Regions from separate parts of the Shinella sp. AETb1-6 genome, predicted to be linked through region 4. Evidence: riboswitches for the same ligand, from Rfam matches in the RefSeq annotation. Region 4 holds a riboswitch; each other region holds the start of a gene.
What was found. A riboswitch is a leader RNA that binds a small molecule or an ion and turns the genes downstream of it on or off. The one in region 4 is predicted to bind cobalamin.
Positions count from the first base shown of each region.

Region 1: it holds a riboswitch for cobalamin, as region 4 does, so the genes downstream of both, bluB (5,6-dimethylbenzimidazole synthase) here and GR158_RS14000 (aromatic ring-hydroxylating dioxygenase subunit alpha) in region 4, are expected to answer to the same signal.
Region 2: it holds a riboswitch for cobalamin, as region 4 does, so the genes downstream of both, nrdH (glutaredoxin-like protein NrdH) here and GR158_RS14000 (aromatic ring-hydroxylating dioxygenase subunit alpha) in region 4, are expected to answer to the same signal.
Region 3: it holds a riboswitch for cobalamin, as region 4 does, so the genes downstream of both, GR158_RS16670 (acyl-CoA thioesterase) here and GR158_RS14000 (aromatic ring-hydroxylating dioxygenase subunit alpha) in region 4, are expected to answer to the same signal.

Region 1 covers NZ_WUMM01000001.1:40,500-48,027, reverse strand. The annotation lists gene GR158_RS00190 (DUF1003 domain-containing protein) at 1-194, opposite strand, end outside; gene GR158_RS00185 (LTA synthase family protein) at 250-2,178, opposite strand; gene GR158_RS00180 (NAD+ synthase) at 2,459-4,138, shown strand; cobalamin riboswitch at 4,211-4,426, shown strand; gene bluB (5,6-dimethylbenzimidazole synthase) at 4,471-5,157, shown strand; gene GR158_RS00170 (DUF2865 domain-containing protein) at 5,150-6,238, opposite strand; gene GR158_RS00165 (ABC-F family ATP-binding cassette domain-containing protein) at 6,498-7,528, shown strand, end outside.
Region 2 covers NZ_WUMM01000004.1:241,839-249,366, forward strand. The annotation lists gene GR158_RS08920 (glycosyltransferase family 25 protein) at 333-1,067, shown strand; gene GR158_RS08925 (O-antigen ligase) at 1,051-2,391, shown strand; gene GR158_RS08930 (SRPBCC family protein) at 2,554-3,780, shown strand; cobalamin riboswitch at 3,991-4,208, shown strand; gene nrdH (glutaredoxin-like protein NrdH) at 4,458-4,679, shown strand; gene nrdI (class Ib ribonucleoside-diphosphate reductase assembly flavoprotein NrdI) at 4,688-5,086, shown strand; gene nrdE (class 1b ribonucleoside-diphosphate reductase subunit alpha) at 5,083-7,230, shown strand; gene nrdF (class 1b ribonucleoside-diphosphate reductase subunit beta) at 7,245-7,528, shown strand, end outside.
Region 3 covers NZ_WUMM01000009.1:34,566-42,093, reverse strand. The annotation lists gene GR158_RS16720 (efflux RND transporter permease subunit) at 1-290, shown strand, start outside; partial or broken gene GR158_RS25375 (transposase) at 299-796, shown strand; gene GR158_RS16705 (hypothetical protein) at 911-1,330, shown strand; gene GR158_RS25650 (hypothetical protein) at 1,327-1,704, shown strand; gene GR158_RS25170 (hypothetical protein) at 1,967-2,176, shown strand; gene GR158_RS16685 (flavin reductase) at 2,166-2,666, opposite strand; gene GR158_RS16680 (methionine synthase) at 2,845-3,873, opposite strand; gene GR158_RS16675 (DUF1852 domain-containing protein) at 3,901-4,884, opposite strand; cobalamin riboswitch at 5,141-5,350, shown strand; gene GR158_RS16670 (acyl-CoA thioesterase) at 5,448-6,284, shown strand; gene GR158_RS16665 (LysR family transcriptional regulator) at 6,287-7,174, shown strand; partial or broken gene GR158_RS16660 (SDR family NAD(P)-dependent oxidoreductase) at 7,328-7,528, opposite strand, start outside.
Region 4 covers NZ_WUMM01000007.1:28,407-35,934, reverse strand. The annotation lists gene lysS (lysine--tRNA ligase) at 1-198, shown strand, start outside; gene GR158_RS14005 (hybrid-cluster NAD(P)-dependent oxidoreductase) at 279-1,382, opposite strand; gene GR158_RS14000 (aromatic ring-hydroxylating dioxygenase subunit alpha) at 1,384-2,628, opposite strand; cobalamin riboswitch at 2,735-2,989, opposite strand; gene GR158_RS13995 (DUF6656 family protein) at 3,285-3,899, shown strand; gene GR158_RS13990 (diguanylate cyclase domain-containing protein) at 3,919-4,983, opposite strand; gene GR158_RS13985 (L-threonylcarbamoyladenylate synthase) at 5,141-6,115, shown strand; gene GR158_RS13980 (FAD-binding oxidoreductase) at 6,188-7,528, shown strand, end outside.

The DNA of each region.
Region 1 (7,528 bases), on a different contig from region 4:
CAGGACCCGCCGACGCGGGCGATGGTATCGGCGACGCGCTCGCCGAGCGATTGTTTGGACTCGTAGGCCGCGTTGGTATCCTCGGCGAGGATGCGCCCGGCGCGCGAATTCATAAGGACCTGGCGTTCGGTCTCGTCCAGCTCCTCGGCGGGCTTGCCGAAGAGGACCTGCGCGGCATCGTCTAGCGTTTTCATGGGGCGGCTCCGGGAAAGCGAATCGAAGCCTAACCTAGCGCTTTTCCGGCGAAAATCAGTAGCCCGCGCTCATCAGTTCCGCATGGGAATCGAAGAAGCGTTCCAGACCGTATTGCTTGCCGAACATGATGTCGTGCTGCAGGAAGCGGAAATCGCGCACCAGCGGGTCGATCGTCTTCTTGCGCGACCAGTCCGTCGTCGCCTTGCCCTTCGCATCGATCAGCATGTAGCGGTCGATGACGCGCAGCTTGTCGTGCACGGCGCCGAGGAAGCCCGTGTAGTAGGGGTGCTCGAAGCCTGCTTCCTTGAGGATGTAGTAGGAGAGGAACGCCGGGCTGATCGTGCCGATATCCTTCTCGGCGCCGGTCTTGTTGGACCAGACGACGAGCGGGGTCTCGTGTTCCTTCTTCATCTGTTCGGGCGTACCTTTACGCGAGGCGGTGACGCCCTTCATGTAGCCGGAATTCTGGTAGACGGTGTTGAGCGGTGGAAGATGATCGCCGAAGACGACGATGATCGTTTCGCGGTCGCGTTCCTTTGCCCAGTCCATCAACATCTTGAGGCTGTCGTCGGCTTCCTTCACACCCTGGGCATAGCTTGCCAGCATGCGCTCGCTGCGCGGATCGAGCGTGCCCTCGACACCGATATCGGTCTTCGCGTAACGGCCGTCATCATAGGGGCCATGGCCCTGGAGCGTGACGGTAAAAAAGAAGAACGGGTCTTCCTGCATATCGGCCTGACGGATGATTTCCTTCGTCAGCGCCTCGTCGGATGTGAAGTTGCCACGCTTGGCCAAAGGCGGCATCTTGTCGGCATCCTTGAAGGTCTCGAAACCGAAGGCCTTGTAGACGCTGGAGCGGTTCCAGAACCAGCCCGAGAACGGATGGATGGCGCGCGCCGTATACCCTTCGGCTCGGAAGAAGGTGGCGAGCGACGGGATCGGCTTGCGGATATACTGCTGGTAGGGAATGCTGCCCGTGGGCAGGAAGGCGTTGGAGAAGCCCGTCAGCGCCTCGAATTCGACATTGGCGGTGAGGCCGCCGAATTCCGGCGAGAAGACGTTGCCGCCCTCGTTTTCGCGGATGACCGGCATCGGGTCGGCGGAAAGCTTCACGGTTTCCAGCCGTGTCGGATCCCAGAGCGACTCGCTCATGACGACGATGACGTCGGGCTTCGTGCGATGGGAGGTGCCGGCAGGCAGAGGTTTGGATGGAATCTTGTCGATGGCATCGACCATGTAGCCCGCGGGGGCCTGCACATTGGCCATGGGCAGGTTGATGGCAAAGGCCATCATGAAGCCGTTGTGGCGATAGTTCTCCGCCTGATCCCACATGATGGGGAAGACTTTCAGGCGGTCACGCATCCAGGAGAACTCGTTGTAATCCATGATGGAGGCGAAGCCGGCCAGCAGCGGCACCGCAAGCGCCAGGCGCGCCAGGCGTTCCTTGCGGGTCAGCGGACGGAAGCGGCGCCAGGCGAAGATCCACAGGGCGATGAGGCCGGCCATGCCTACCGCGACGGCAAGCGCAAGGGCAGCCGCCGTCCACGGACGGTCCTGCACCAGCACGGGCATCAGTTCGAGGATCTGGCGCCCGAACAGCAGGTCGGTCGGGTAGAGAGGATCTGTAAGGAAGACCTGTTTCTGCTGCGAAATCACGCCCATCAGGATAACGAGCGGCGAGACCAGCAGCACGGCCTTGTGCTGCCGCCCGATCAGCGCATCCAGTGCGAGATAGAGCAGGAAGAACACGCCCGTCGTCGTCCAGCCGGGCTGCTGGAGATTGGTGAGGTAGGCATAGGTCTGCTGGACGGAACCGCGCGTGATGAGCTCGATGGCGACGACGGTTGCGAGCGCCAGGATGCCCGACACGGTGAGCGACCGAAAAACCGCCAGCGTCTTGGCATGGCGCGTGAGAAAGCCTATCCTGTCGGTGCGTTTCTCCGTGGCTTCGACTGCCACCGCTGCGGTCGTTAACAGGGCCAAGGCCTTCTCCGATTTCACAAAACTTTCGTCTCTCTGTCATATGGATGTCATCTTGAACAGGAGATGAACGCTTCCTTTAACGTTGCCCATACGCTTTGGTTCAGTCTGTTGCCGCGCAGCAATGGTGGAGCGCCGCATGCGGGCGAACCGGGTTTGCATCCCGTTGTTTTCAATCGGTGCGGCTGTTCATTCCAAAAGTGCGCGGTATGTTCTAAAGAGCTTGCGACCGTCCGAGCGTGCGGCTGCACGATCGGACACAAGAGGAGACGGGTCCGCAGAGATGACTTCCGAGACTGAAAAGACGACGCTGCGCATTGCTGTCGCGCAATTGAACCCGACGGTTGGCGATGTGGCCGGAAATCTGGCCAAGGCGCGCGCCGCGCGTGCGGACGCCGCAACGCAGGGCGCCGACCTGCTTTTGCTGACGGAACTCTTCATCTCCGGCTATCCGCCGGAGGATCTCGTGCTGAAGCCGGCCTTTCTGAAGGCCTGCCACCGCGCCGTCGAGGATCTCGCCGCCGACACGGCGGATGGCGGCCCGGGCGTCATCATCGGTTTTCCGCGGCAGGACGAGACCGGCCGCTACAATGCCATCGCCGTTCTGGATGCGGGCAAGGTCATCGCCGTGCGCGACAAGGTGGACCTGCCGAACTATGGTGAATTCGACGAGAAGCGCGTCTTCGACCAGGGCGCGATGCCGGGACCGGTGAACTTCCGCGGCGTGCGCCTCGGCATTCCGATCTGCGAGGACATCTGGGGCGAACTCGGCGTGTGCGAGACGCTGGCGGAAAGCGGCGCGGAAATCCTGCTGTCGCCGAACGGCTCGCCCTATTATCGCGGCAAGGTCGATATCCGCCACCAGGTCGTGCTGAAGCAGGTCATCGAGACCGGACTGCCGCTCCTCTATGCCAACCAGCTTGGCGGGCAGGATGAGCTTGTCTTCGACGGCGCGAGCTTCGCCTTCAACGCCGACAAGACACTGGCCTTCCAGATGAGCCAGTTCGAGGAGACCATCGCGCTCACGACGTGGAAGCGGCACGGCGACGGCTGGGCCTGCGACGGCGGCCCGGTGTCGCACATTCCCGAGCGCGAGGAAGCGGATTACCGCGCCTGCCTGCTCGGCTTCCGCGACTACGTCAACAAGAACGGCTTCAAGAATGTCGTGCTCGGCCTGTCCGGCGGCATCGATTCCGCGATCTGCGCAGCCATCGCCGTCGATGCGCTGGGCGAGGAGCGCGTGCGCTGCGTGATGCTGCCATACCGCTACACGTCGGAGGATTCGCTCAAGGACGCCGCCGATTGCGCGAAGGCGCTGGGCTGCCGTTACGACATTGTGCCGATCGAGGCGCCCGTGACCGGCTTCCTTTCGGCACTGTCGGAGACCTTCGAGGGCACGGAAGAAGGCATCACCGAGGAAAACCTGCAAAGCCGCACGCGCGGCACGATCCTGATGGCGATTTCGAACAAGTTCGGCTCGATGGTGGTCACGACGGGCAACAAGTCGGAAATGTCGGTTGGTTATGCCACGCTCTACGGCGACATGAACGGCGGGTTCAACCCGATCAAGGACCTCTACAAGATGCAGGTCTACGCATTGTCGCGCTGGCGCAACCAGCATGTGCCGCCGGGCGCGCTGGGCCCGACCGGCGAGGTGATCCCGCACAACATCATCGACAAGGCGCCGTCCGCAGAGTTGCGGCCGAACCAGACCGACCAGGATTCCCTGCCACCCTATCCGGTGCTCGACGACATCCTCGAATGCCTCGTCGAGCTGGAGATGAGCACGGAGGAGATCGTGGCGCGCGGCCACGACGCGGCGACCGTCCACCGGATCGAACACCTGCTCTATATCGCCGAATACAAGCGCCGCCAGTCGGCGCCCGGCGTGAAGATCACCCGCAAGAACTTCGGCCGCGACCGTCGCTACCCCATCACCAACCGCTTCCGCGACCGGGGGTAGCGAGACGGGCGACTGCCCGCTTGCGACTTTCGGCAGATTTCGTGTTGCGGGCTTGATCGTTCGGCCGTGCCGTGCACAATCCGGCCGTCAGGTGCCCGCTTGCGGGAGAATCGGGAAACCGGTGCGGGGAAACCCAGGTCCGGTACGTGCCCAACGCTGTGACGGGGATGGCTTGTCCATAAAACCTTGAATCGATTCAGGGTTTTGCCACTGGTTGTTCAACCGGGAAGGCAGGGCGAGGCCGTGTGAACCGAAGTCAGAAGACCGGCCTGGCGAGATAGACCGAACCGCGCGGACGGCGGCAGGTTTTGCGCATTGTTGGGGAGATGACGATGCGAACCGAACCGTGGGACCCTCTGGTCCGGGCGGATGCCTTTCCATGTGAGGAGAGGCAGGCCGTCTACCGCGCCATCGAAACACGCCGCGACGTGCGCGACCAGTTCCTGCCCGATCCCTTGCCGGACGATCTGGTCCGCAGGCTGTTGCAGGCGGCGCACAATGCGCCGTCGGTCGGCTTCATGCAGCCGTGGAACTTCCTTCTCGTGCGTAACCTGCCCACCCGGCAGGCGGTGCATGCGGCCTTCCTGAAAGCCAATGCCGAGGCGCAGGCGATGTTTTCCGGCGAACGGCAGGCACGCTATCGCGCGCTGAAGCTCGAAGGCATCCTGAAGGCACCGCTGTCCATCTGCGTGACCTGCGATCCGACACGGGCAGGGTCCGTCGTGCTGGGGCGAACGCACAATCCGCGCATGGATGTCTATTCCACCGTCTGTGCCGTGCAGAACCTCTGGCTTGCGGCGCGGGCGGAAGGGGTGGGCGTCGGCTGGGTCAGCATCTTTCACGATAGCGATATCCGCGCGATCCTCGGCATTCCTGACCATATCGAGATCGTCGCCTGGCTGTGCGTCGGTTTCGTCGATCAGCTCTATGGTGAACCGGAGCTGGCCGTGAAGGGCTGGCGGCAGCGCCTGCCGCTGGAGGAACTGGTCTTCGAGGAGCGCTGGCCGGACGTCAGTTGACGTCGGCACCGGCCGGGCGGCCGAGGTCGATCGCGGATTCGTTTTCCGGCAGGAAGGCCGGGCCGACCGTGCGCACCTTTTGCTTGGACGGGTCGTAATCGCGCTCGGCAGCCTTGACCGGAACCTTCGCCTCTTCCTTGCGGGGCAGGGTGTGGATCGTGCTTACGGAGCCGGCCCCGCCATCGGGCGCCGTTTCCGTCGTCGTCTCCCCGCCGGCCGCCTTTTCGCGCTTGATCATTTCCTGATAGTAGGCCGAAAGGTTGCAGCCGCAGGCGCCGGGCTTGGAGAGATCGCGCGTGCGGTAGGCGAAGGCGTTCTGCAATTCGACATAGGCGCGGCCGGTGACCGTGGACGTCATTTGCTCGGTTTCCTGCCCGCGGCCCATCGCCTGGTAGAACAGTTCCGTCTCGGTCTGCGGGCACATCATGGCGCAGACCTGCTGGTCGCGGCGGAAATCCATCGGCGACGCGTTGGAGGAGATCGGGAAGAAGCCACCGTCGCAGGTGCGCACGCAGACGGTGCGCAGGCTCCCGTGCCCGGCATTGCCGCCCAGCGAGCGCAATTGCAGCCGGTCGCTGCCTTCGGGCGTCGTTCCCAGCGGCAGGGTGCGCGTGTCGTCGAGCGAGCGCAGGCGCTCGGTCGCGGCAACCGGCGTCACCTTCGCGTCGTTGCAGCCCTCGGCCTCGAGCCTGGAGAGCAACTGGTTGCGCCTGGCTTTCGACGTGCCGCCACCCGACAGGTCACGCCGTTTGCTGTCGAGGATCTGGAGGTTCTGCTCCATCTTGACGATCACGGTGGCGAGCGTGGCGCAGGCATCGGCATTCGCGCCGCCGATCACGATGATGCTGCCGCTGGAGCAGCGCAGGCGGCGCTGGTCGCTCCTGGCCTGCCGCAGCTGGATGTTCTGGCGGGCGATGGCGGAAGCGTATTTGCGGGCGTTCGCGGTATCCACCACGACCTTGGGGAGGCCTGCGAGTTCCGCTTTCAGGCGCTGGCACACGTCGGCCAACGCCGTGCCGCCGGAGAAAAGAAGCGACAGGCCGGTTGCGACGGCAAACAGGAAGCGACTGCGTCCCTTCACGGTATCGATCCCTATCGATCTTCGAGCATGTCGAAACGGCCGGCGAAAACCGGTCTTCGTCAGCTTATCATAGGGCGCACCGGGACAAGTGCAACGCCGACAGGCATTCGTGATTAACGGCCTCGATATCCGCCTGCCTTGCATCCGCCTTGGTCAGCCCCTAGATTGCGGCCATCGTCAATGCCGACCGGATGGTGCTTCATGGATTTCAACCCGACCACAAATCGACTTCGTTTTGTCATCGGGGATATCCGCATCCATGCCGCATTCCATCGCGCTTTCCAAAATCTCGTGGTCCACGCCTGACGGGCACACACTTCTTTCCGATCTCGACCTGACCTTCGGCGCCGCGCGCACCGGCCTTGTCGGCCGCAATGGCGTCGGCAAGACGACGCTGCTCAGGCTCGTCACGGGCGACTTCGTCCCGCAATCGGGGACCATCACCGTCGACGGCACGCTTGGCGTGCTGCGCCAGACCGTGCAGGTCACCGCTGGCGAGACCGTCGCCGATCTTTTCGGCATTGCCGATATGCTCGACCTCATCGCCCGCGCGGAGCGCGGCGAGGCGGACGCCGACGCGCTTGCCGATGCCGACTGGACCGTGGAGGTGCGGTTTTCAGCCGCGCTCGCGCGTCTCGGGCTTCAGGCGGGCCCGGACACCCTGCTTTCGGCCTTGTCGGGCGGGCAACGTACCCGGGCGGCGCTTGCGGCCCTGGTGTTCCAGGAGCCGGACTTCCTGCTGCTCGACGAGCCGACGAACAATCTCGACCGTGAGGGCCGGCAGGCGGTGCTCGACCTGCTTGCGGGCTGGCGGGCCGGCTCGGTGGTCGTCAGCCATGACCGCGAATTGCTGGAGACGATGGACGTCATCGTCGAACTGACATCGCTCGGCGCCAGCAGCTATGGTGGAAACTGGAGCGCCTATCGGCAGCGCAAGGCGCTCGAACTGGCCGCAGCCCATCGCGATCTCGCCGATGCGGAAAAGCATGCGGGCGAGGTGGCGCGTACCATGCAAGCCATCGCCGAACGGCAGGCTCGCAGGGACAGTGCCGGCCGCCGCAAGCGGGCGCGGGGCGATATCCCCCGCATCGTTCTCGGTGCCATGAAGGAGCGCAGCGAGCTGACGGGCGGTGCGAATGCGCGGCTTGCCGAAGGCCGGCAGGCGGAGGTGGGCGACGCCGTCGCCAAGGCCCGCGCGCGTATCGAAGTGCTCCAGCCCCTGACGGTCAGCGTGCCGCCGACGCACCTGCCGGCAAGCCGGGTGGTCCTGCGCATGGAGGATGTCACGGC
Region 2 (7,528 bases), on a different contig from region 4:
CCAGCGTCATGAGGCGCAGACTAAGAGCCATCGGAACAGGAGCAAGGCGATGTGATATAATGCTGCCGCTTCAGCAGGTGACCGGGGGCATCACAGCCACGTCCTTCGCTGCGCCACGATGCATGATAATCGCGTTCGCTAGAGCAGCCGAAGGCGCGGTCCAGAGCAGTGTAGGTCGCTACGAAACGCTGTGTTATCAAGATTGGATGAGCGTTCTATCATAAGCCACTTGCAGACATGCGGCGGAGAGTGTTACGCGCAAACCGCGAGACGGTGAGGCTCGTTTGCGATCGTATCAGTGACGATCTGTGTATCAGGAAAATGGTTTGGGGATGAGCATTCGTATCTACGCGATCAATCTTGACCGTTCGGTCGATCGCTGGAGGAGTCTATCTCTAAGTGCAGACGCTTTTGGCTTTGATCTAGTTCGAATTTCGGGAGTTGATGGTGCAGAAACGCCGCCCGAAGAGCGCATCGACTGTGATTCAAAAAAATTCAAACGTAACAATGGCCGTGGCATGCTGCCTGGCGAATACGGCTGTTATCGAAGCCATTTGGGAGCACTTGCCACATTCTACGCGACGGGTGAACTCACAGCTGTCATTGTGGAAGATGATATTAAGCTGTCTGTGGATCTTGTTGTGCGTGCCGACGCAGCTATCAAAGCCATTCCGGATGCAGACGTCGTGAAGCTATGCAACCACCGCGTTGTCGGTTTCAAGCATGTCACGACTTCGGAAGCGGGCGATGAGATCGGCCGTGCGGTGCATGGTCCGCAAGGATCCGCTGCGTGTTATGTCGTTACGCGGAAAGGCGCCAAGCGTTTGCTCGAAGGCCTGAACATCATGGAATATCCGTGGGATGTCGCCTTGGAGCGTGGCTGGGCTTATGATGCGCAAATCTACACGACGCGTTATGACGTGGCCGCTCCAGGGCGTGATAGCACGACGATTGCCACAAGTTCTGTATACCGTTCCACCAAGTTTCCCTGGTGGAAGCGGTTCAGGACATACGCTATCCGAATCCGGGAGACTATTTGCAGGATCGGATATGCGCGAAATGGCTGAGCAACCTACGGTATCGCGCACTCGTGTGAACGCCGTGCTGTTTTCTGTTTTATGGGCGCTCATGGCATCCGCTATGCTGGTGGAGAGCGATACCTATCGCTATATCTCCATCGCCTTGGTCGTATTCGCCGTTGTCTGGCAGAAGGATGACGTTCGACGTGTTTCCCGGGACTGGTTGACGACTGCCTGCTACGTTTGGGCTCTTTACGCGGCTGGCCGCTTTCTCTTTGGCGTGTTTGTCGCCGGAGAGAAGGGTACATCGGAATGGCTCTACATCTTCCCAGCCGTGTTTCCGATTGTTGGTGTGGCCCTCTACGCCACCAGAGCCTATGTGTTCGCGGCCGCCACGTTGATTGTTTTCGTTGGTTTTGTGGCGCTCCTGACTACGCTGAGTCCTACCACGATCCTGGCAGGTGCGAGGGCGGCGCCGCTATTTCACAACAATCCCATTCATGCGGGGATTGGCAGTTGCATGCTTTTCTTGACCTCAGTCTTCTGGTCGCTCTACGCGGCGGAGACCGGGCGTTTGAGAGGCCGTTTCAAGTTGCCGGTGTTAGGGCTGGGTGTACTCACGGCCATTCTCAGTCTTTTCGGCGCTCTTGGCGCGCAATCGAAAGGCGCTTGGTTGGCACTCGTCTTCGTCATGGTTCTGATGGCTACTCTCACGTTGCTCCATCATGCGGGCAGATGGCGGTTGCATCTCTTGAGCGGTCTCTTCTTGACTGCGGTGGCGATGGTTTTGATTTCAACCTCCTATGTCGAGAAGGTTGCAGGCCCCACGATCGAAGCCGCGGCGAAACTGACGGATGACACCGTTACGACGGAGGGGCCGATTGCATCCATGCAAAGGGCGATCGCTGACCCGTCGACACCGTCACCCATGCGCGAACGTCTGAAATTGTGGTCGAATGCCATTGAGTTGATCCAGGCCGCTCCGCTCTTTGGTTGGGGCAATGAATGGCTGCGTGAGTGGCGCAAAACGACCTATGCGGACGTCGACTTCACGTTGATCCACAATGGTTATCTCGAAATCATGGTTCGCCACGGCATTCTCGGAATAGCCCTCCTGCTTGTTTTCGTGGTGATCTCCGTCCGCCGCATCCATGCTGCGCACCGCAGTGGTGTCATCTCCTCCAGCCTTACAGCCTATTTGTACAGTCTCGGCTTCTTCTTCTTCTGCACGATAACGACGAACTCCAACAACCGTCTCGCTCTGGGTGAATCCTTCTTCATTCTGGGAGCTGCGGCCGTGTTTGCGATCAGTCTCGCGCAGGAAGATTGGATGCGACGTGAGGACCGCGAGCGTTTGTCCGTCAAGATTTAACCCGCGTCTCGGCAAGCCCACCGGATTACGGCTCCCTGCGCGAGCCGGAGAAGCGGCCCCTAATCGACCTACTCGATTAATTCCCCTCTCTCCGGCATCTTGCCGGCTGTCCGGCACCCCGGAATACTTGGCGTCAAATTGTCATTGAGGGTGTTGTGCGGGATGAGTGCTCTTGAAGCTGTAATCGATGGTGTTGGCGATCGCATCGATGGTCTCGTGGCGGCGCATCGGGCGGGGCATGGGCTGGCGAGGGCGTTTTATCAGGATGCCGAGATTTACCGGCGCGACATGGAGCGGGTGTTCCGCCGGCACTGGCACTGTATCGCGCATGAGAGCGTGATCCCCAACGCCAACGATTTCGAGGTCTTCCGCATCGATACGGAGCAGGTGATCGTCACGCGTGCCGCGGATGGCAGCATCCATGCGGTGCTGAACGTCTGTCGCCATCGCGGGGCCGAGGTCTGCACGAAACAGAAGGGCAATGCGCGCGTTTTCGTCTGTCCCTACCACGCCTGGACCTACGGCAACGACGGCAGCCTCAAGGCCGCGCGGCTGATGCCGAAGGATTTCAGGCGTGAGGATCATGGCCTGAAGACGCTCAACGTCCGCGTGGTCGAAGGGCTGATCTTCATTTCCTTCGCCGAACAGCCGCTCGATTTTTCCGAAGTCGAGAACCTGCTGCATGCCACCTGTGGGCAATATGGCTGGGCGAGCGCGAAGGTGGCGCATCGCGAGACCTATCCGGTGGCGGCGAACTGGAAGCTCGCCGTCGAAAACTATGTCGAATGTTATCATTGCGGCCCGGCGCATCCGGAATATTCGCAGACCCATGCGCTCGAACAGCCGCTGCATATGATCGAGGCGCTGAACGAGGCGATGGAGGCGCGCACCTGCGCGCTCGGCATCGAGGTCGGATCGGGCAATCACTGGCAGACGTCGCGCGAGGGCCGCGAGGCGATCCACGCCTTCCGTTATGCGCTCTATGACGGCGTTCAGAGCGGCAGCGAAGACGGCAAGGCGGTCGCGCCGCTGATGGGCCGCTTCACCGATTTCGATGGCGGCGTCACCTCCATCCATCTCGGCGGCACCACGTTCCTCGTCTGCTATCCCGATCACGGCATGATCTACCGCTTCATTCCGAAAACGGCTGAAAGCTGCGAGATGGAGCTGATCTGGCTGGTCGACGGCAAGGCGGAGGAGGGCAGGGATTACGACCTCGCCAAGCTCACCTGGCTGTGGAAGGTCACGACGGAAGAGGACAAGGCGATCATCGAGCACACCGCACGCGGCGTGCAGTCGCACTACTTCGTGCCCGGGCCGATCGCGCCGATGGAGCAGAACGAGCTGCGCTACATCGAGTGGTATCTGGACGAGATCAGCCGCCCGTAATTGTTCTCATGGCTCGGAATATCCGGGCCATCGCTCCCTTCGCGGGATGGCCGGCATCGTCACGGCGATCGTCGCGCTGCCGGCGCGCGGCGCCGGTTATGCAGGTCGCGCGTGACGATTTCCGATCGCGGACACCATTTCAGGCGCGCCGCCGATCGAGGAAATATTGGATAACCGATCATAGCTGTTGACGCATTTTTTACCTCGTCTACTATATCTTGTGTTCGAGGTTCCTTCGATTCGAAAGTGTCGAGGGCTAAGATGGGAACCCGGGGCGGCCATGATGGCCGCATTGTCCGGGGCTGCCCCCGCAACTGTAAGCGGTGAGCGTTCATCCGATGATGTCACTGAGGCGCCAATGCCTTGGGAAGACGGATGACCGTGTCGACCCGTGAGCCAGGAGACCTGCCTCGCGCATGAACGTCCACGGGCGGGGTGTCCGGATGGCGAGCGACGGGTCGCGAATGATCTCGCCCCCGCGTCTCCCTGTGCACCCTGCTGAAACTGTCTCTCGGGGTGAAGCCATGTCGATCTTGTTTACAGTCTCTCCGCGCGTTTAGGCGGACGCCCCTGACCGGTCGTCCCGCGGGCGGTCGCTTATGTCTCTGCAATATTTCGAACGGTCATCGGCGGATGGCCGATCGCTTCCCCATGCCTGATCGAAAACGAGGAAAACCATGTCCATAACAGTCTATTCCAAGCCCGCCTGCGTCCAGTGCACCGCGACCACCCGCGCGCTCGATCGCCAGGGCATCGATTACAGCGTCGTCGACGTCTCCGAGGATGCCGATGCCTTCGCGCTCGTGCAGGGTCTCGGCTATCGCCAGGTTCCCGTCGTCATCGCGGGCGAGCGGCATTGGGCCGGTTTCCGCCCGGACATGATCAGCGCGCTCGCCTGAACGGGCCGATGGGCGGGCTCGTCTATTTTTCAAGCCGGTCGGAGAACACCCGCCGCTTCGTCGAGAAACTCGGCGTCGCGGCCGTCCGCCTGCCGGTCGATGCGACGGACGAGCCGCCGAGGGCGCAGGCGCCCTTCGTGCTGGTCTCGCCGACCTATGGCGGCGGCGGGGAAAAGGGAGCGGTGCCGAAGCCGGTGATCCGCTTTCTGAACGATCCGCACAATCGAAGCCTGATCCGCGGTGTCATCGCGGCCGGGAACACCAATTTCGGCACCGGATACGCGCGTGCAGGCAACATCGTCTCCGCGAAATGCGCCGTGCCGTACCTCTATCGTTTCGAACTGCTCGGAACGGATGAGGATGTCGACAACGTCAGACAAGGGCTGGAACGATTTTGGACACGATGACGATAGACAAGCCGGCAAAGGTGCCGGAAATCACCGCGCAGGACTATCACGCGCTCAACGCCATGCTGAACCTCTACGACGAGGAGGGCAAGATCCAGCTCGACAAGGACCGGCAGGCGGCCAAGCAATATTTCCTCCAGCACGTCAACCAGAACACGGTGTTCTTCCATAATCTTCGGGAAAAGCTCGATTATCTGGTGACAGAGGGCTATTACGAGCAGGAGGTGCTGGACCAGTATTCCTTCAATTACGTGCGCGACCTCTTCGACCACGCCTATGACAAGAAGTTCCGCTTCCCGACCTTCCTCGGTGCGTTCAAATATTACACGTCCTACACGCTGAAGACCTTCGACGGGAAACGCTACCTCGAGCGCTACGAGGACCGCGTCTGCATGGTGGCGCTTGCACTGGCGCGCGGCAACGAGGCGCTTGCCCGCGACCTCGTCGACGAGATCATTTCCGGCCGCTTCCAGCCGGCGACGCCGACCTTCCTCAATGCCGGCAAGAAGCAGCGCGGCGAACTCGTCTCGTGCTTCCTGCTGCGCATCGAGGACAACATGGAAAGCATCGGCCGCGCGATCAATTCGGCGCTCCAGCTTTCCAAGCGCGGCGGCGGGGTGGCGCTGTCGCTCACCAACCTTCGCGAAATGGGCGCGCCGATCAAGCAGATCGAGAACCAGTCCTCCGGCGTCATCCCGGTCATGAAGCTGCTGGAGGATAGTTTCTCCTACGCCAACCAGCTCGGTGCGCGGCAGGGCGCCGGCGCCGTCTATCTCAACGCCCACCACCCCGACATCATGCGCTTCCTCGATACCAAGCGCGAGAATGCGGATGAGAAGATCCGCATCAAGACGCTGTCGCTCGGTGTCGTCATCCCCGACATCACCTTCGAACTGGCGAAGAACAACGAGGATATGTATCTCTTCTCGCCGCATGACGTGGAACGCGTCTACGGCGTCGCCTTCTCCGAGATTTCGGTCACCGAAAAATACCGCGAGATGGTCGAGGACAGCCGCATCAAGAAGAAGAAGATCAAGGCGCGCGATTTCTTCCAGATCATCGCCGAGATCCAGTTCGAGAGCGGCTATCCCTACATCATGTTCGAGGACACGGTGAACCGGGCGAACCCGATCGCCGGCCGCATCTCCATGAGCAATCTCTGCTCGGAAATCCTGCAGGTGAGCGAGCCGAGCGCGTTCAACGCCGATCTCTCCTATGCGAAGATGGGCAAGGACATTTCCTGCAATCTCGGCTCGCTCAACATCGCGGCCGCGATGGATTCGCCGGATTTCGGCCGGACCATCGAGACCTCGATCCGGGCGCTCACGGCCGTCTCCGAGATGAGCCACATCTCGTCCGTTCCCTCCGTGGAAAAGGGCAACGACGACAGCCACGCCATCGGGCTCGGCCAGATGAACCTGCACGGCTATCTCGCCCGCGAGCGCATCTTCTACGGCTCGGAGGAAGGCGTCGATTTCACCAATATCTACTTCTACACGGTGACCTACCACGCCCTCCGCGCCTCCAACCGGCTGGCCGTCGAGAAGGGCATGAGCTTCAAGGGTTTCGAGAACTCGAAATATGCCTCGGGCGAATATTTCGACAAATATACCGGGCAGGAATGGCTGCCGGCGACGGAGAAGGTGCGCGGCATCTTCGAAGAGGCCGGCATCCATATCCCCACGCAGCAGGACTGGCTGGAGCTGAAGGCGGCCGTCATGGACGGCGGGCTCTACAACCAGAACCTCCAGGCGGTGCCGCCGACCGGCTCGATCTCCTATATCAACCACTCGACCTCCTCGATCCATCCGATCGTCTCGAAGATCGAGATCCGCAAGGAAGGCAAGATCGGCCGCGTCTACTACCCCGCCGCCTTCATGACCAACGACAACCTGGACTATTACCAGGACGCCTACGAGATCGGCCCGGAAAAGATCATCGACACCTATGCGGCGGCCACCCAGCATGTCGACCAGGGCCTGTCGCTGACGCTGTTCTTCCGCGACACGGCAACGACGCGCGATATCAACCGGGCGCAGATCTACGCCTGGAAGAAGGGCATCAAGACCATCTATTACATCCGCCTTCGCCAGATGGCGCTGTCCGGCACGGAAGTGCAGGGCTGTGTCTCGTGCGCGCTGTGATTTCGGGGAAGACCATGAATATCCAAGTGAAGACCAAGGCCCCGAAGGCCGCCGCCGCGGTGCGCGCCATCAACTGGAACCGCATCGAGGACGACAAGGACCTGGAGGTCTGGAACCGCCTGACGGGCAATTTCTGGCTGCCGGAAAAGGTGCCGCTGTCCAACGACATTCCCTCCTGGGCGACGCTGAAGCCGGAGGAGCAGAAGCTCACCATCCGCGTCTTCACCGGGCTCACCCTGCTCGACACGATCCAGAACGGCGTCGGCTCCGTCCGGCTGATGGAGGATGCGGCCACGCC
Region 3 (7,528 bases), on a different contig from region 4:
ACGAAGGGCGACCGACCATCCAAGCCATTCACGATGCGGCCGTCAGGCGCTTCCGGCCGATCATGATGACGACGTTCTGCGCCCTGCTCGGCGCGCTTCCCATCGCGGTCGGAACAGGCGCTAGCTCGGAACTGCGCCAACCGCTCGGCGTTGCAGTTGTTGGCGGCCTGATCGTCAGCCAGATCCTGACCCTGTTCATGACGCCCGTCATCTTCGTCGAAATCGAGAGACTGTCGGCTGCCATCCAATCGCTGTTGCCGAAACGGCGGCCGGGGGTGGCTGTGTCTTGATCGATCACTCGCCGGCTGGCTACGGGCCACATAGAAACGCTCTATAACCGTTTCATTCGCTGGAGCCGGCTTGGCGTCTTCGACCGTATCTTTGCGGCGCTGGCCGGTGAAGGCCCCAAGCACGAGCGCATCATGATCGACGCCACGCACCTGAAAGCACACCGCACGGCGGCGAGCCTGCTCAAAAAGGGGATGTTCCCCGTCGTATCGGGCGAACAAAGGCAGATTGAATTCCAAACTGTACACCGTCTGCGATGGTGAAGGACGACGCCCGATCATCATGCTGCTCAGCGAAGGCCAGAGGCATACAGCCGTGCATCCCTTCCAGCCGGAGCCGCAAAGTCCCATTCGCCCACGACAAAGTCCTCTATCGTCAGCGCCACAAGGTTGAGAACCTGTTCGCCAAACTCAAGGACTGGAGGCGCATCGCCACACGCTATGATCGATGCGCCCACACATTCTTCTCAGCCATCTGCATCGCAGCCACAGTCATCTTCTGGCATTGATCAATGAGATGCTGTAACGGGGCCTGCGTCGTGCACCACCGGCTCGCGCATCTTGCAGTTGCCCACGGCAAGCTGTCGCTGTTCCCGTATCAGTCTCAATCGGAGGAATACGGGATGAAACTGTTTATCGGACTGGATGTATCACTCGCAAAGACCGCAGTCTGTGTGATCAACGAGCATGGCAAGATCGTAAAAGAAGCGCAGGTTCCCAGTGATCCCCAGGTTATCGCAGACTTTGCAAACACCCTGGAGGGAGCGGTCGCCATCATAGGCCTGGAAGCCGGACCGTTGTCCCAGTGGCTGCAGCGCGGTTTGACTGATGCGCGGCTGGATGTCGCTCTGATGGAAACCCGACAGGTAAAGGGCGCACTCAAGGCAATGCCGATCAAAACGGATCACCTATACCACGCTTGCGCGAGGCGGATTGCGTGCCCGTGCCGCATCTTGCGCCACGCCGGATTACCTCGCGTGCCGCGCTCGAGAAGCGTATCGGCCGCCTTTCCGAAGAAGCAGGTGTCGCGGATGTCCTCGTGATCGGCGGCGGCGTCAATCCGCCGGCCGGGCCGTTCGCCTCCTCGATGGATCTGCTGGAGACCGGTTTTCTCGACCGCTACGGGATCACAGACCTGGCGATTGCAGGGCACCCGGAAGGGAGCCCGGATTTTTCCGGGGCGGCAGCGGAGGAAGCGTTGCGCAGCAAGAAGGCTTTTGCAGAGCGTACCGGCGCACGGCTGCGCATCGTTACGCAGTTCGGTTTCGATGCGGAAAAGGCCATTGCCTGGGCTGAGGACCTATCGCGAGTCGGACTCGACATGCCGATCCGTATGGGGTTTCCGGGCCGGCGAAGATTAGGACGCTCATCAAATACGGAACATTGTGCGGCGTCGGCAACTCTCTTTCTATGCTGACACGGCATGCGAGCAGCCTCATGTCGCTGGCGGCCGGCTATTCGCCAGATACTTTCGTCACGCCGCTCGAACGACAATGGGGAGGGACTTCATGTCTTCCCCTTCGGCGGCCTGGACAGGGCCGCCGCCTGGCTGCGCAAGCGCGGTTCGTGGTAGCCCCTACGAGGCGACCGGTTCCGGCACGATGGTCTTGATGATCGAGGCGTCCAGCGCCTCGTAGGCATGCAGGCCGATCATGTCGTAGCGTTCGGTGCGGGTCTGCATGTTCTCGAGCATTGCTCTGGTCGAGCCGCTCGGGCGCGACCTGGAGATTGAGACCGGCCTTGAGCGTGGCGAAGCGTTCGACGGCGGCAATGAAGCGGTCCTGCTCGGGGATCGCGACGATGCCTTCGGCCAGCGTCCAGAACTTGTTGATGTAGTCCGGACGCTTGAACGGGCGCACGCCCCGAGAGGATTGATGGCTAAGCGCTAAGATAGCGACGCATGCAATAAAGCAGCGTTGCCTGTTCTTCGTTCTCACGGATATCGATTACGCGCCCGAAGAGGATACGGTGGGTCGCTTCGTCAACGGCATTGGTGAATTCGCATTCGAAGCTGACCGAGGCGTTCGCCAAGACTGGAATACCCGTGATACCCTCTCTCCAGTCACCATGTGCAAATCGGTCACTCACTGGCGTCTTTCCGCCGAAGACGTTCGAGATGTCCTCCTGGTTCGGCATCAGGGTGTTGACACAGAAATGGCGCGGGCGCTCGAAAGCAGGAAAACAGGAGCTCGCACGATTGATGCACACAAGAAGCGTTGCCGGCGTATCGCTGACACTGCAGACCGCTGAGGCGGTGAAGCCATAGCGCTTTCCGCCAGATTTGGTGGTTACGACGCTGACCGCCGCGCCGAGGCGCGACATTCCATTGCGAAACGTGGCTTTATCTACAATGTCGAAGCGGTGGTCGATCATGCCCATGTCGGCCTCTCAGGCGCGTGCGGGACTGGCGAAACCGAGGCAGCCGCCAACGTCCCCTGTCCGTATTCGGTTTATCAAAGTCCGTCGTCGCAGAATCAGCACGACCACACCGACGAAGTTGGTATAGCCGTGCTGGAATTGCAGTACCGACTGGTTTGCGACACCCCGGCCCAGCGAACTAGGCCGTGAGTTCTCTTCGGACGATCTCGGCGCCCGCGCTCAAGGCATTCAGTTTGCCTCTTGCCACGCGCCGTGACAGGGGCGCCATGCCGCAGTTGGTGCAAGGGCAAAGTTTGTCGGCGTCGACAAATTGCAATGCCTTTCGCAGAGTGTTGGCGACCTCTTCCGGCGTCTCGATGGTGTTGCTCGCCACATCGATGGCGCCGACCATCACTTTCTTACCCCGAACAAGTTCCATGAGATCCATTGGAACATGGGAGTTGTGGCACTCCAGCGAGATCATGCCGATACTGGATTTCTGCAGTTTGGGGAAAGATTCTTCATACTGCCGCCACTCCGACCCGAGGGTCTTTTTCCAGTCGGTGTTCGCCTTGATCCCGTAACCGTAGCAGATATGCACGGCCGTTTCGCACTTGAGCCCTTCGATTGCCTTTTCCAGGGTCGCAACACCCCAGTCATTCACCTCGTCAAAGAAGACATTGAATGCGGGCTCATCGAATTGGATGATATCCACGCCAGCAGCCTCAAGCTCCCTGGCTTCCTGATTCAGGATTTTGGCGAACTCCCAGGCCAGTTTTTCGCGGCTCTTATAGTGGTTGTCGAAGAGCGTATCGATCATGGTCATCGGACCCGGCAGAGCCCATTTGATGGGCTGCTTCGTCTGCTGACGCAGGAACTTCGCGTCTTCAACGAAAACGGGCTTCTGTCGAGACACGGCGCCGACGACTGTCGGAACACTCGCGTCATAGCGATCCCGGATTCTGACAGTCTCGCGTTTCTCAAAATCAACGCCATCGAGGTGCTCGATGAACGTCGTGACGAAATGTTGGCGCGTTTGCTCACCGTCGCTGACGATGTCGATACCTGCCTGTCGCTGATCGTCCAAGGACAGGCGCAAGGCGTCTTGTTTGCCCTCGATCAGTTCTTCATCCTGCAATTTCCAGGGCGACCAGAGTTTCTCAGGCTGTGCAAGCCACGAGGGTTTCGGCAGGCTGCCGGCGGTGGACGTGGGCAAGAGTGTTTTCATGTCAGGCAACCTTATGCGTTCAGCTCGTCAAAGAACGGCGTTGGAAGACCACTGCTCAAGAATGGTCTTATATGGTTTGATGAAGTGCTCCTCAGCGAACTTTCCCTGCTCGGCGGCCAGGCGGCTGCGTTCTTCCCGGTCATAGACAATTCGGGTCAAAGAATAGTCCGAGTGCTGCAAACTTGGCTGGTAGCATGCCCCTGCTGTGGAATTGGCGTTGTAGATTTCGGGCCGGTAGATCTTCTGGAACGTCTCCATCGTGCTGATGGTGCTGATCAGTTCAAGATTGGTGTAGTCACCAAGCAGGTCACCGAGAAAATAGAAGGCCAAAGGCGCAACGCTGTTCGGCGGCATGAAATACCGGACCTGCAATCCCATTTTGTGGAAATAATGGTCGGTCGAAGACAATTCGTTCTGCTGGTATTCAACACCCAAGACAGGGTGCTGATTGCCCGTCCGGTTATATGTCTTGCTGCTCGAAGCGCTCAGGCAGATCACCGGCGGCTTATTGAAAGCCTTTTTGTAGGCATCTGAACTCAAAAAGCTTTTGAACAATTTTCCATGCAGATCGCCGAAGTTGTCCGGTACGCTGAATTCAGCGCGGCCCTTGTTGTGCGCCGGCAGCAATACGCTGAAGTCATAGTCCCGGACGTAAGAGGAAAAATTGTTCCCGACAATGCCCTGAACGCGTTCGTTGGTTTTCCGATCGAGAATGCTCGTTTTCAGGATTTCGATCAGCGGGAAGGCATCACTACCGCCATCGTCGCCGATGGTCAGCTCAGCCGAAACGATTTCGAGTTCGACGGAATAGCGATCGCCCTTTGGGTTGTCCCAATGCGCCAAGGCATTGAATCGGTTGTCAATCATCTTCAAGGCGTTACGCAGGTTCTCCTGCCGGCTCTCGCCTCTGGCTAGGTTGGCAAAATTGGTTGTGATGCGCGTGCTATCTGAGGGGCGATAGTCCTCATCGAACGAAATGCTCTTAATAGAAAATATAAATTCGTCGTTCATGGCGATCCGAGGCGCGAATTTCCGAGCTGAACCCTGCATGTATTTCTCACTTGTCTGACTGTATTTTCCGCTTCCGCAGTTGGGAGCCTGCATACACTCTGCGGTCAACGGAGTTGCCAGCTATGTAGCTGAAGCATCAATCGGCTAAAAATGGTATTATCTCATCGACGGATGAGCCACGCTCATGGTTTGGCTTGATGAAGCCCCCTCCGCGACATTCCCGTGATCGGCACCTTGACCACTCCAGCGACATGCGACATTGGTTCATCATCGTGGTTCTGCGGGCGAAAGTCCGGAGCCAAGAGGGAATTCGGTGAGGGCTTTGTTGCAGCCCGATGCCGAAGCTGCCCCCGCAACTGTAAGCGGCGAGCGAAGGTCCATTCGTGTCACTGAGGCATGCCTTGGGAAGACGGACCAGAGCGAAGACCCGTAAGCCAGGAGACCTGCCGCGGTAGATAACGTCCACGGGCGGGGTGTCCCGGAGTGCCGCTTTCGCGATCGGCCCCCTCGTGCCGTCGTCTCTGCGTCATGCCACTGCCCGGCCGCAACTGATGGCAGTGCCGATGACAGAGATCGCGACGATAGAAGAGCCAGCGCAGCACGGCTCGACAACCAGTCTCATCGATATCGTTTTTCCCGGAGACACCAACCATCACGGCACCTTGTTCGGCGGAACGGGGCTTGCTCTCATGGATCGTGTTGCTTTCATCGCGGCAACCCGGTTCGGGCGAGCGCCGTTCGTGACCGCCTCATGCGAGCGCATTGATTTCAGGCAGCCCGCGCGTATCGGGCATATCGTCGAATTCTCAGCCAAGCCGGTCAAAGCCGGTCGCCGCTTCCTGACGGTCGAAGTCGAAATGGCGGCAGAGACCATTGTCGGTCGGCAGCGGCACATTTGTACGCGCGGCACCTTCCATATGGTCGCCGTGCCGGAGGGCGAGGACGCCGCGCATCACGCCTTGCCCGAACTGCTTCACAAAGAGGCACGGTGCACGGGCGGAGCAGTTACCATGGTCGAGATTGTGTTTCCCGATCAGGCAAACAGCGTCGGCCGGATGTTCGGGGGCGAAGCGATCGCCTACATGACCAAAGCCGCATTCGTCGCAGCATCGCGCTACTCCGGCAAGCTGGTGGTCCTCGCCTCATCGGAGCGTATCGATTTCGCAAGAGCAATCAAGATCGGCGAAATCGTCGAGGCGGAAGCACGCGTCGAGCGCGTGGGCCGTAGCTCCATGTCCATCGAGACCAGACTTTGGTCCGAAAACCTCCTGACGGGGGAGAGGCAGATTACGGCAGCCGGGCACTTCACGATGGTGGCGGTCGACAAGGATCATCGGCCAGTGCCGGTTGGGGATGTTGCCACGGCGGACATCGTTCCCCTTGAGCACGGGCGGGCATAGCCATGCTGGACAGGCAACATCTGTCGATCCTGCGTGAAGTCCACCGCCTCGGCAGCCTGACCGCTGCCGCGGAGCGGCTGAACGTCTCCCAATCCGCTCTCAGCCACACGATCCGAAAGCTCGAAGAGCGCTACGGCGTGGCAATGTGGGAAAAAGACGGCCGCAACCTTCGCCTCACCGAGGCAGGCCGCTACATCGTGACGCTGGCGCAACGCGTTCTGCCCCAGATCGAAAGGGCTGAAGATGTCCTGTCGGATTATCGCGACGGCCAGCGAGGTTCGCTCAAGATCGGTATGGAGTGCCATCCTTGCCACCAATGGCTGATGGGTGTCACAAAACCCTATCTCGTGGAATGGCCGGATGTCGGCCTGGAACTGACGACGTCGTTCGCTCTCGGGGGCGTGGCGGCGCTGACCGGATACGAGATCGATATCCTGATCACGCCGGATCCGATCGAGGCGCTGGGCATCCATTATCTGCCGGTGTTCGATTACGAACTGGTGCTTGCCGTTCCGGCCGATCATCCGCTGGTGCTCAAAAGCCATGCCGAGCCTGCGGATCTTCTGGATGAGACACTGTTCACCTATCCGGTACCGCCAGAGCGGTTGGACGTTTTCACGCAGTTCCTGGTGCCCGCCAACTGCCGGCCGCGGCATCACCGCAATGTCGAGACGACGGAAATGATGCTCCAACTCGTGGCGGCAGGCCGCGGTGTAAGTGCCATTCCGAACTGGCTGGTGCATCGGGAAGCGGCAGCGCTCGGTGTCCGCCCCGTCCGTATCGGTGAGAGCGGGATACAGAAAAGCATCCATCTCGGCTTAAGAGATGGCGACGACACTGTCGATTTTATCGCTGGGTTTCTCGCGACGTCACGCCAAGCGTCTGCATGACGGAACGCCATCCCCATTAGCATTGGGCTGGTAGAATTTGCTGATCTTGATCATCAAGCACAACTCGCCGCCTTTGCGCCAAATCCCGAAAAGCGCAGTTCCGGTAGATAGACCGGCTGAAAGGCTCTTGAGTAGATTAGAATCGCCGACTGGCGCCACCGCTTGAGCGCCCGTGATTTCCACCAGCGAACCGCACATAAAGGCCGCCTCGTCGGATGCAAGGAAAGCGACGAGGGCAGCGACCTCCTCCGGCTTGCCAATGCGACCGAAGGGCACCAGCCTGTCGAGGTCTGCGATGGTGCGCCCGGACCGTTTCACTCCGGCCTCCAGCATGGGCGTGTGGATTTCGCCGGG
Region 4 (7,528 bases):
GAGCAGCTCAACCAGGCCCATGCCCGCGGCGAGAAGGACAAGCAGCTCGACGACGAGTTCCTGGATGCGATCGACCAGGGCATGCCGCCCGCCGGCGGCCTCGGTATCGGCGTGGACCGCCTGATCATGTTGCTCACCAACGCCCCGTCGATCCGCGACGTCATCCTCTTCCCGGCCCGCCGCGCAAAGGCGGACTGAGGCCGGATCATAATCCGAAAACACAAAGCCCCGTCACCGGCCGGTGACGGGGCTTTTTATCGAGATCGTGCAGCGCTGCCTTACGCTTCGATCGACACGTCGCCGATCGGCCGCGAGCAGCAGGCAAGGATGTAGCCTTCCTCGATTTCATCATCGAGAATGCCGCCATTGTGGTTCATCTCGACCTCGCCGGAAATCTTCATCACCCGGCAGGTGCCGCACAGGCCGCCTTCGCAGGCCGCGCCGATACGCACCCCGGCCGATCGCGCCGTCTGGAGGATCGTCTGGCCGGGCGGGCATTTCGCATCCTTGCCCGCCATGGTGAAGGTGACGGTCGAGACCGCGTTGGCATCGACCTCCTGCTCACCCGCACCCGCACGGATCGCGATTTCCTCCGGCGCCGGCGCGGCCGCCGGCTGGAAGCTTTCCTCGTGGTAGCGGTCCATGTTGAAGCCGCAGACCTTGAGCATGTCGCGCACGCCACGCATGAAGGGTTCCGGGCCGCAGCAGAAGACGGTGCGGTCACGGAAATCGGGTGCCAGCAGCGACAGCCGGGCGGCATCGATACGGCCGCGCACGCCGTGCCATCCGTCACGCGGATTGTGGCCTTCCACGACGAAGCCCAGCGACAGGTTGGGCATCTGGGCCGCAAGACATTCGAGCTCCGCCTTGAACAGCAGGTCTTCCGGCTTGCGGGCGCAGGTGACGAAGGCGACATCCGATTGCGGGCTGCAATCCGACATCCACCGCGTCATCGACATCATCGGCGTCACGCCGGAGCCGGCCGAGATGAAGAGGTACTTTTCCGCGGGATAGCGCACGAAGGAGAAATCGCCGAGCGGGCCGAAGGCCTTCAGCTTCATGCCGGGACGCAGATGATCGAACATCCACCGCGTGCCGATCGAGTTCTTCTGCGCCTTCACCGTCACGGCGACGGAGAAGGGACGCGAAGGCGTCGAAGACAGCGTATAGGTCCGCATGACGGGATCGTCTTCCGAGACCGGCAATTCCAACGTGACGAACTGGCCCGGCAGGTACCGGAACCAGTTGTCGCGATCGGAACGGAAGGTAAAGGTCATCACATCAGCCGTCTCCACCGTGACAGCGATGCACTCCAGCATATGCTGGCGATCGTTCCACGGCTGGAGTTCGTCGAAATGGCGGAAATCGCTCGTGGCCGTCATGTCAGGCGACCCGCGACAGCGGCTTCTTGGCGCCGTCGAGCCGCTCCACCATGAAGTTGGTGTACCACTCGACGAACTGCATCACGCCGCCCTCGTCTTCGGGCGAGTAGGGGCCGGGCTGGTAGGCCGGCGAGCGAATGCCGAAGGCGTTTTCCTCGACGATCCGGCGGTCCTGGTCGTTGGTTTCCGTCCAGACATGCGTAAGCTCGTCGAGCCGGTAGTCCACGCCCTCGACCGCATCCTTGTTGACCAGCCACTTCGTCGTGACCTGCGTCAGCTCGGGGCCGAGCGGCAGGACGCGGAAGGTGATGGCGTGATCGGCCAGCACATGGTTCCAGGTCGTCGGGTAATGGAAGAGCAGCAGCGTGCCGATATGGCTTTCCAGCACGTCGCTCGACAGCGGCCGCTGCACGGCGCGCGCGCCGGACATGGTGTAGCTCTCGGCATCCTGGATGAGCGGCATGCGGGCGGCACGGAACTGGCCAGACGGCGAGATCTTGAACTCGCTCGGCAGGCCGGCGGCTTCGCACTTCGCCCAGTGCTCCGCGATGACAGGATCATCCTTGGCGCCCTGTACGCCCGTCGCGCTCGGCGCTTCGGGATAGGTGCGGCAGAGTTCCGGATGGTTGGCGGCGCAGTGGTAGCACTCGCGGTTGTTTTCCCACACGAGCTTCCAGTTGCCCTTCTCGATGATCGTGCTCTCGAAAGCGACCTTCGTCTCGCCGAGGCGGTGGCGGGCGAGATAGGGATCGACGAGATTGCGGAACGGCGCGAAATCGGGCGCCTCGTCTGCAAGGCAGATGAAGATATAGCCGCCGACCGTCTGGCAGTGGATCTGCTTCAGGCCGTGCTGGGTCTTGTCGAAATCCTCGGCCATGTGGCGCGCGAAGAGCAGCGAACCGTCGAGTTCGTAGGTCCACTGGTGGTAGGGACAGACGAGCTTGGCGGAAGAGCCCTTGTGCTGCGTGCACACGCGCGAGCCGCGATGGCGGCAGGAATTGTGAAGGGCGCGAACGGTGCCGGTCCGGTCGCGGGTGACGACGACGGGATAATCGCCCACCTGCACCGTGAAATAGTTGCCGGACTTGGGGATCTCGCAGTCGTGGCCGATGAACAGCCAGTCGCGGTACCAGATCGTCTCAAGATCGAGCTTGTAGTAATCGGGGTCGATGTAGAAAGCCTGCTCGAGGCTGTGGCCTTCGCGCCGGTTCTTGAGCTTGCGGAGCACGTCGCTGTGAATGTCCATGCCGGATCCTCAGAATATCCAATAATTTGCCGAGGCGCGCTGAGGAGACGGCATCCGGGCGGCAAGCCGCACGGTCTGCACGCTTCCCGGCCGCCCGCCGCAGCCAGTCACGATCGTTACTCCAGGCTGGTTTCCGGGCTGAGGAGTGTCCTTGGCCGATCATGATCCGGACAGAAAGCCTCGCGGCTCGTCTGGGACCATGCCTTCCGGACCTGGTGCAGCGCCTTCCCGGACCTCCCGTCCAGTGGCTTCCTGCTGCACCTTGCTCCAACACCGTTGCGGGGGCAGCGCCGGATTTAAACCGGCTTCCCAATTCTCCACCCCTCCCTTGGAGGCGGGCACCTTGAGTGTTCTTATCTAACCGCAAGAATGTCCGGGCGGCATGCCGGAAAACGACATGCCATCATGTTTTGACGACAGCCGCCTTTGCAGGGGTTCCATCTGCATCGCTTTCATTAAGCCAAAGGTTTCAATGCGATGAGCCTAATTTTGCGGCGCTATGCGTATAGTTTTGGCAGCGGACTGCCAAATGACGTCAGGTTGTCATATTGCGACCACAAAGGGTGCATCTGGAAACGGCACGCTGTCGGAAAGGAAAGCTTAACGACGTTTCCATACTCTTTCGTCGATAAAGGCGCGACGATGGGGTGCGACGGGTGCAGCAGACAGGTTTCCGATACTACGACGCTGTCGCCTTCAAGCGCGCGAACCCGCCCCGATCCGCGCATACCGAATTCCTGCGCACGGGGCGGATCGATCGCACGCCGACCTGGAGCGCTACGGAAAAGCGGTATCTCAGCTACGAAGAAGTCGCCGAGCGCACCGGCCGCAAGCTGGAACGGGCCGGCAGCATCACCCACGGCCGCATCAACCGCTTCCACCAGTCCATCCAGTTTCCCCGCCTGATCTTTCACCGAACGCTCGCCGGCACGCCGCATCTCGGCTATTGCCACATCACCGTCGCCAAGTCCCGCTTTGCCGAATTCGAGAATGTTCAGTGGGCCTTCTACATGGCCAATTTCCAGGCCGAGATCGGCGCCGACAGCGACCACGGCGAGCAGTTTTTCGATAGCATCTCCCACACGCCGGGCCGCATGTATTTCGCCGTCGCCATCATGCCTGCGGAAGAAGCCGGACGGCTCAGGATCGACAGCAAGATACGCGGAAACGGCGTGCTGTTTCGCACCGATGACCCGAAGCTGGCGATGAAGAACGTTCTCATGCTTGGCGCAGGCAACGAGGCGCTGCGCAAGATCATCCGGGCGATGTAGCGGGGCAGCGACCGTTGGCTCAGGACGCCCGGTAGAGCATCCAGTCGCGACCGGAAGCGGCGGATTCGCCCGGTCCATGCACGACGACCCTGTCACCGCCGCCAGCCCGCGCCTCCGCCAATGCCTGTTCGCAGGCCGATGACAGAGCCAGCGCGCTATCGGCCCGGTCGGCCATGCAGACACCGGCGGACAGGGTCAGATGGCCGAGATTGCGGCCCGTGCGCGGATCGCGCAGCGCCACCGTCTCGAACGTATTGCGCAACTGATCGATGAGCCGCAACACCTCGGCTTCGTCCCCCGTGCGGAACAAGAACCCGAAGCGCAGGCCATCGAAACGGACGGCGAGGTCTTCACCGGGGAACACCTGGCGAATGAGGCCGCCATAGAAGGTCACAAGGTGATCCGAAAGCGCCTCGATCTGCGCGGGAGAAAAGCGCCGTCCTGCATCGACCTCGGCGATGGCGACCCCGCACAGCATGGGCAGTTCGGCATTGGCATAGACGCCGGCAAGCGCCTTGTTGAAGGCCCGGCGATTGCCGAGTTTCGTCGGCGGATCGATGAACTTCATCGCCTCGAATTCCGCCATCTCCTTCTGGATGCCGTCCATGACGACCGATTGCGCCGCGACCTTCTTCTCCATTTCCGCCGTGTGCGTGACACGCAGCTCCGTTGCCCGCTGGAGCGCCTCGAGCGAAGTGCCGAGCGCGCCCTCGCCCATGCCGCTGGCATTGCGGATCACCTGCGACGCTTCGCCGATCAGGCGGCCATAGTCGGAAAGCGAGGCGCGCTCCTGGCCGAGCAGGTCCATGAAATTGGCCATCTCGTTGGTGATCGCGCCCGCCGAGCGCTGCAGCACGCTCGCCTCGTGCTGATGCGGCAGGTATTTGCGCCCGAGCTCGTCGAGCCCCGCCTGGGTCTTGTATTTGCCGAGCGCAATGAACTCGCGCACGAGGTCGGGGTTGTTGCCCGCGTAGGCCTCGTAAACCAGCTCGTAGTTTCGCGGCAGGCCCTCGATGCCCATCTGCTTCATGGCCGTCGCAACGCGCAGCGCAACATCGATCGTGGAGGATTTCTTGTGTGTCATCAACCGGAACCTGTGGGCACAACCTGTTACCATCAGGCATATCAGTGCGCCCTTACGGCCAGTCTAATCAGGTCGCTCCAATTTTAGGCAATGGGCTGGCCTCTTGGCATTCGCTGCCAAAGCCCTGTAAAGGAAGCCGACGAAACGGAAGCGCGAAATGGCTGATATCGTGGACACGAGGACGGATGCGGCGGCAGCCCTGGAGCGCGCCTGCGAGGCCCTGTCCCGCGGCGTGCCCGTCGCCATTCCCACGGAAACGGTCTACGGCCTGGCAGCCGACGCCACCGACCCGCTGGCGATCACCCGCATCTATGAAATGAAGGGCAGGCCGCGCTTCAACCCCCTGATCTGCCACATGGCCGATCTCGCGATGGCGGAGCAACACGCGGTCTTCGATCCCCTGTCGCGGGCACTCGCGCAAGCCTTCTGGCCGGGACCGCTGACGCTCATTGTGCCGATCCGTCCCGAAAGCGCCATCCATCCGCTGGCGCGTGCCGGCCTGGATACGGTCGGCATCCGCGTGCCGGCGGGCTTTGCAAGCCGTCTGCTCACCGCCTTCGGCCGCCCGCTGGCGGCACCCAGCGCCAACACGTCAGGCAGGATCAGCCCGACGACGGCTCGCCACGTCGCCGATGACTTCGGGGACAGGCTGGAACTGGTTCTCGACGGCGGTCCGGCAGCCGTCGGGCTCGAATCCACCATCCTCAAGGTCGAGGGCGACGCGATCCGTCTGTTGCGGCCGGGCGGCCTCGATGTCAGCGAGATCGAACGCGTGACCGGCCGGCGCGTCCAGCGCAACGAAAAGGCCGGTGCCGCCATCGAGGCCCCCGGCATGCTGGCCTCGCACTATGCACCCGTGGCGCCCGTGCGGCTTGACGCAAGCGACGTCAAACCGGGCGAAGTGCTCATTCGCTTCGGCGGCGCACCGCTTCCCGGCGAGGATGCCGCAGCACTCGTGCTGGATCTGAGTCCGGCCGGCAACCTGGCCGAAGCGGCCGCCAATCTGTTCGGCTATATGAAGCGTGCGGACGCGACCGGTGCCGGCTCCATCGCCTTCTCGCCGATCCCGGAGACCGGCCTCGGCGAGGCCATCAACGACCGCCTGCAACGGGCCGCCGCGCCGCGCGGCTAGATTTATGACGGCATTCCCCGGCGCCGATGCAATGCGTTTGGGCGGGAGATGCACAGGAAGGAACGACGACGCATGGTCCAGGCGACCCTTTCCCCCGACCTCATCGCGCGGTTCGCCGCCATCGTCGGCCCGGCACACGCCCTTGTCGACGACGGCGATATCGCCCCCTACCTGATCGAAAGCCGCGGCCTGTATCACGGTGTCTCGCCACTGGTGCTGCGGCCCGGAACCGTGCAGGAGGTTGCCGATATCCTGGCGCTCGCCACGGAAACGCGCACGGCGATCGTGCCGCAGGGGGGCAATACCGGCCACGTCGGCGGCAGCGTCCCGCGCGAAGGGGCCGCCGACGTCGTGCTCTCGCTCTCCCGCCTCAACCGCATTCGCGATGTCGATCCGGTGGGCGATGTCATCGTCGCCGACGGCGGCTGCGTTCTGGCCGACATCCAGGCGCAAGCCGAGGCGGTGGGCCGGCTCTTTCCGCTGTCGCTCGGCTCGGAGGGCTCCTGCCAGATCGGCGGCAACCTTTCCACCAATGCCGGCGGCACCGCCGTGCTCGCCTATGGCGGCATGCGCCAGCTCTGCCTCGGGCTTGAGGTCGTTCTGCCGACGGGCGAGATCTGGAACGGGCTGCGCCGCCTCAAGAAGGACAATACGGGCTACGATCTGCGCGACCTCTTCATCGGCGCGGAGGGCACGCTCGGCGTCATCACCGGCGCCGTGCTCAAACTGTTTCCCCGTCCACTCGGCCACGAAGTCGCCTTCGCCGGGCTGAAATCGGTCAAGGACGCGCTGGCGCTGTTCGAACGCGCTTCCAGCCGGTGCGGTACCGCGCTTACCGGGTTCGAACTGATGCCGCGCCTCGGCGTCGACTTCACCACACGGCACATTCCAGGCGTCCGCAACCCGCTTGCCACCGTGCATGACTGGTATGTCCTGATCGACATCTCGACCTCCGATGCCGCCGAGACCGCCACGCGCATGATGGAGGCACTTCTGTCCGAAGGTTTGGAAGCCGGGCTGGTCGAGGATGCGGTGGTCGCGGCAAGCGAGGAACAGCGCAAGGCGCTCTGGCACATGCGCGAAAGCATGTCGCCGGCGCAAAAGCCGGAAGGCGGATCGATCAAGCACGATATCTCGGTGCCGGTTTCCGCCATCCCGGACTTCATGGCGGAAGCGGACGCCGCCGTCATGGCGGCCATTCCCGGCGCGCGCATCTGCTCCTTCGGGCACATGGGCGACGGCAATATCCATTACAACATCTCCCAGCCCGTCGGCGCCGACAAGCAGGCGTTCCTGGACCGTTGGCGGGAAATCAACCACCTCGTCCACGGCATCGTGCTGAAATACCACGGCTCGATTTCAGCCGAGCATGGCATCGGCCAATTGAAGCGCGACGAGCTTGCCGCGGTGCGC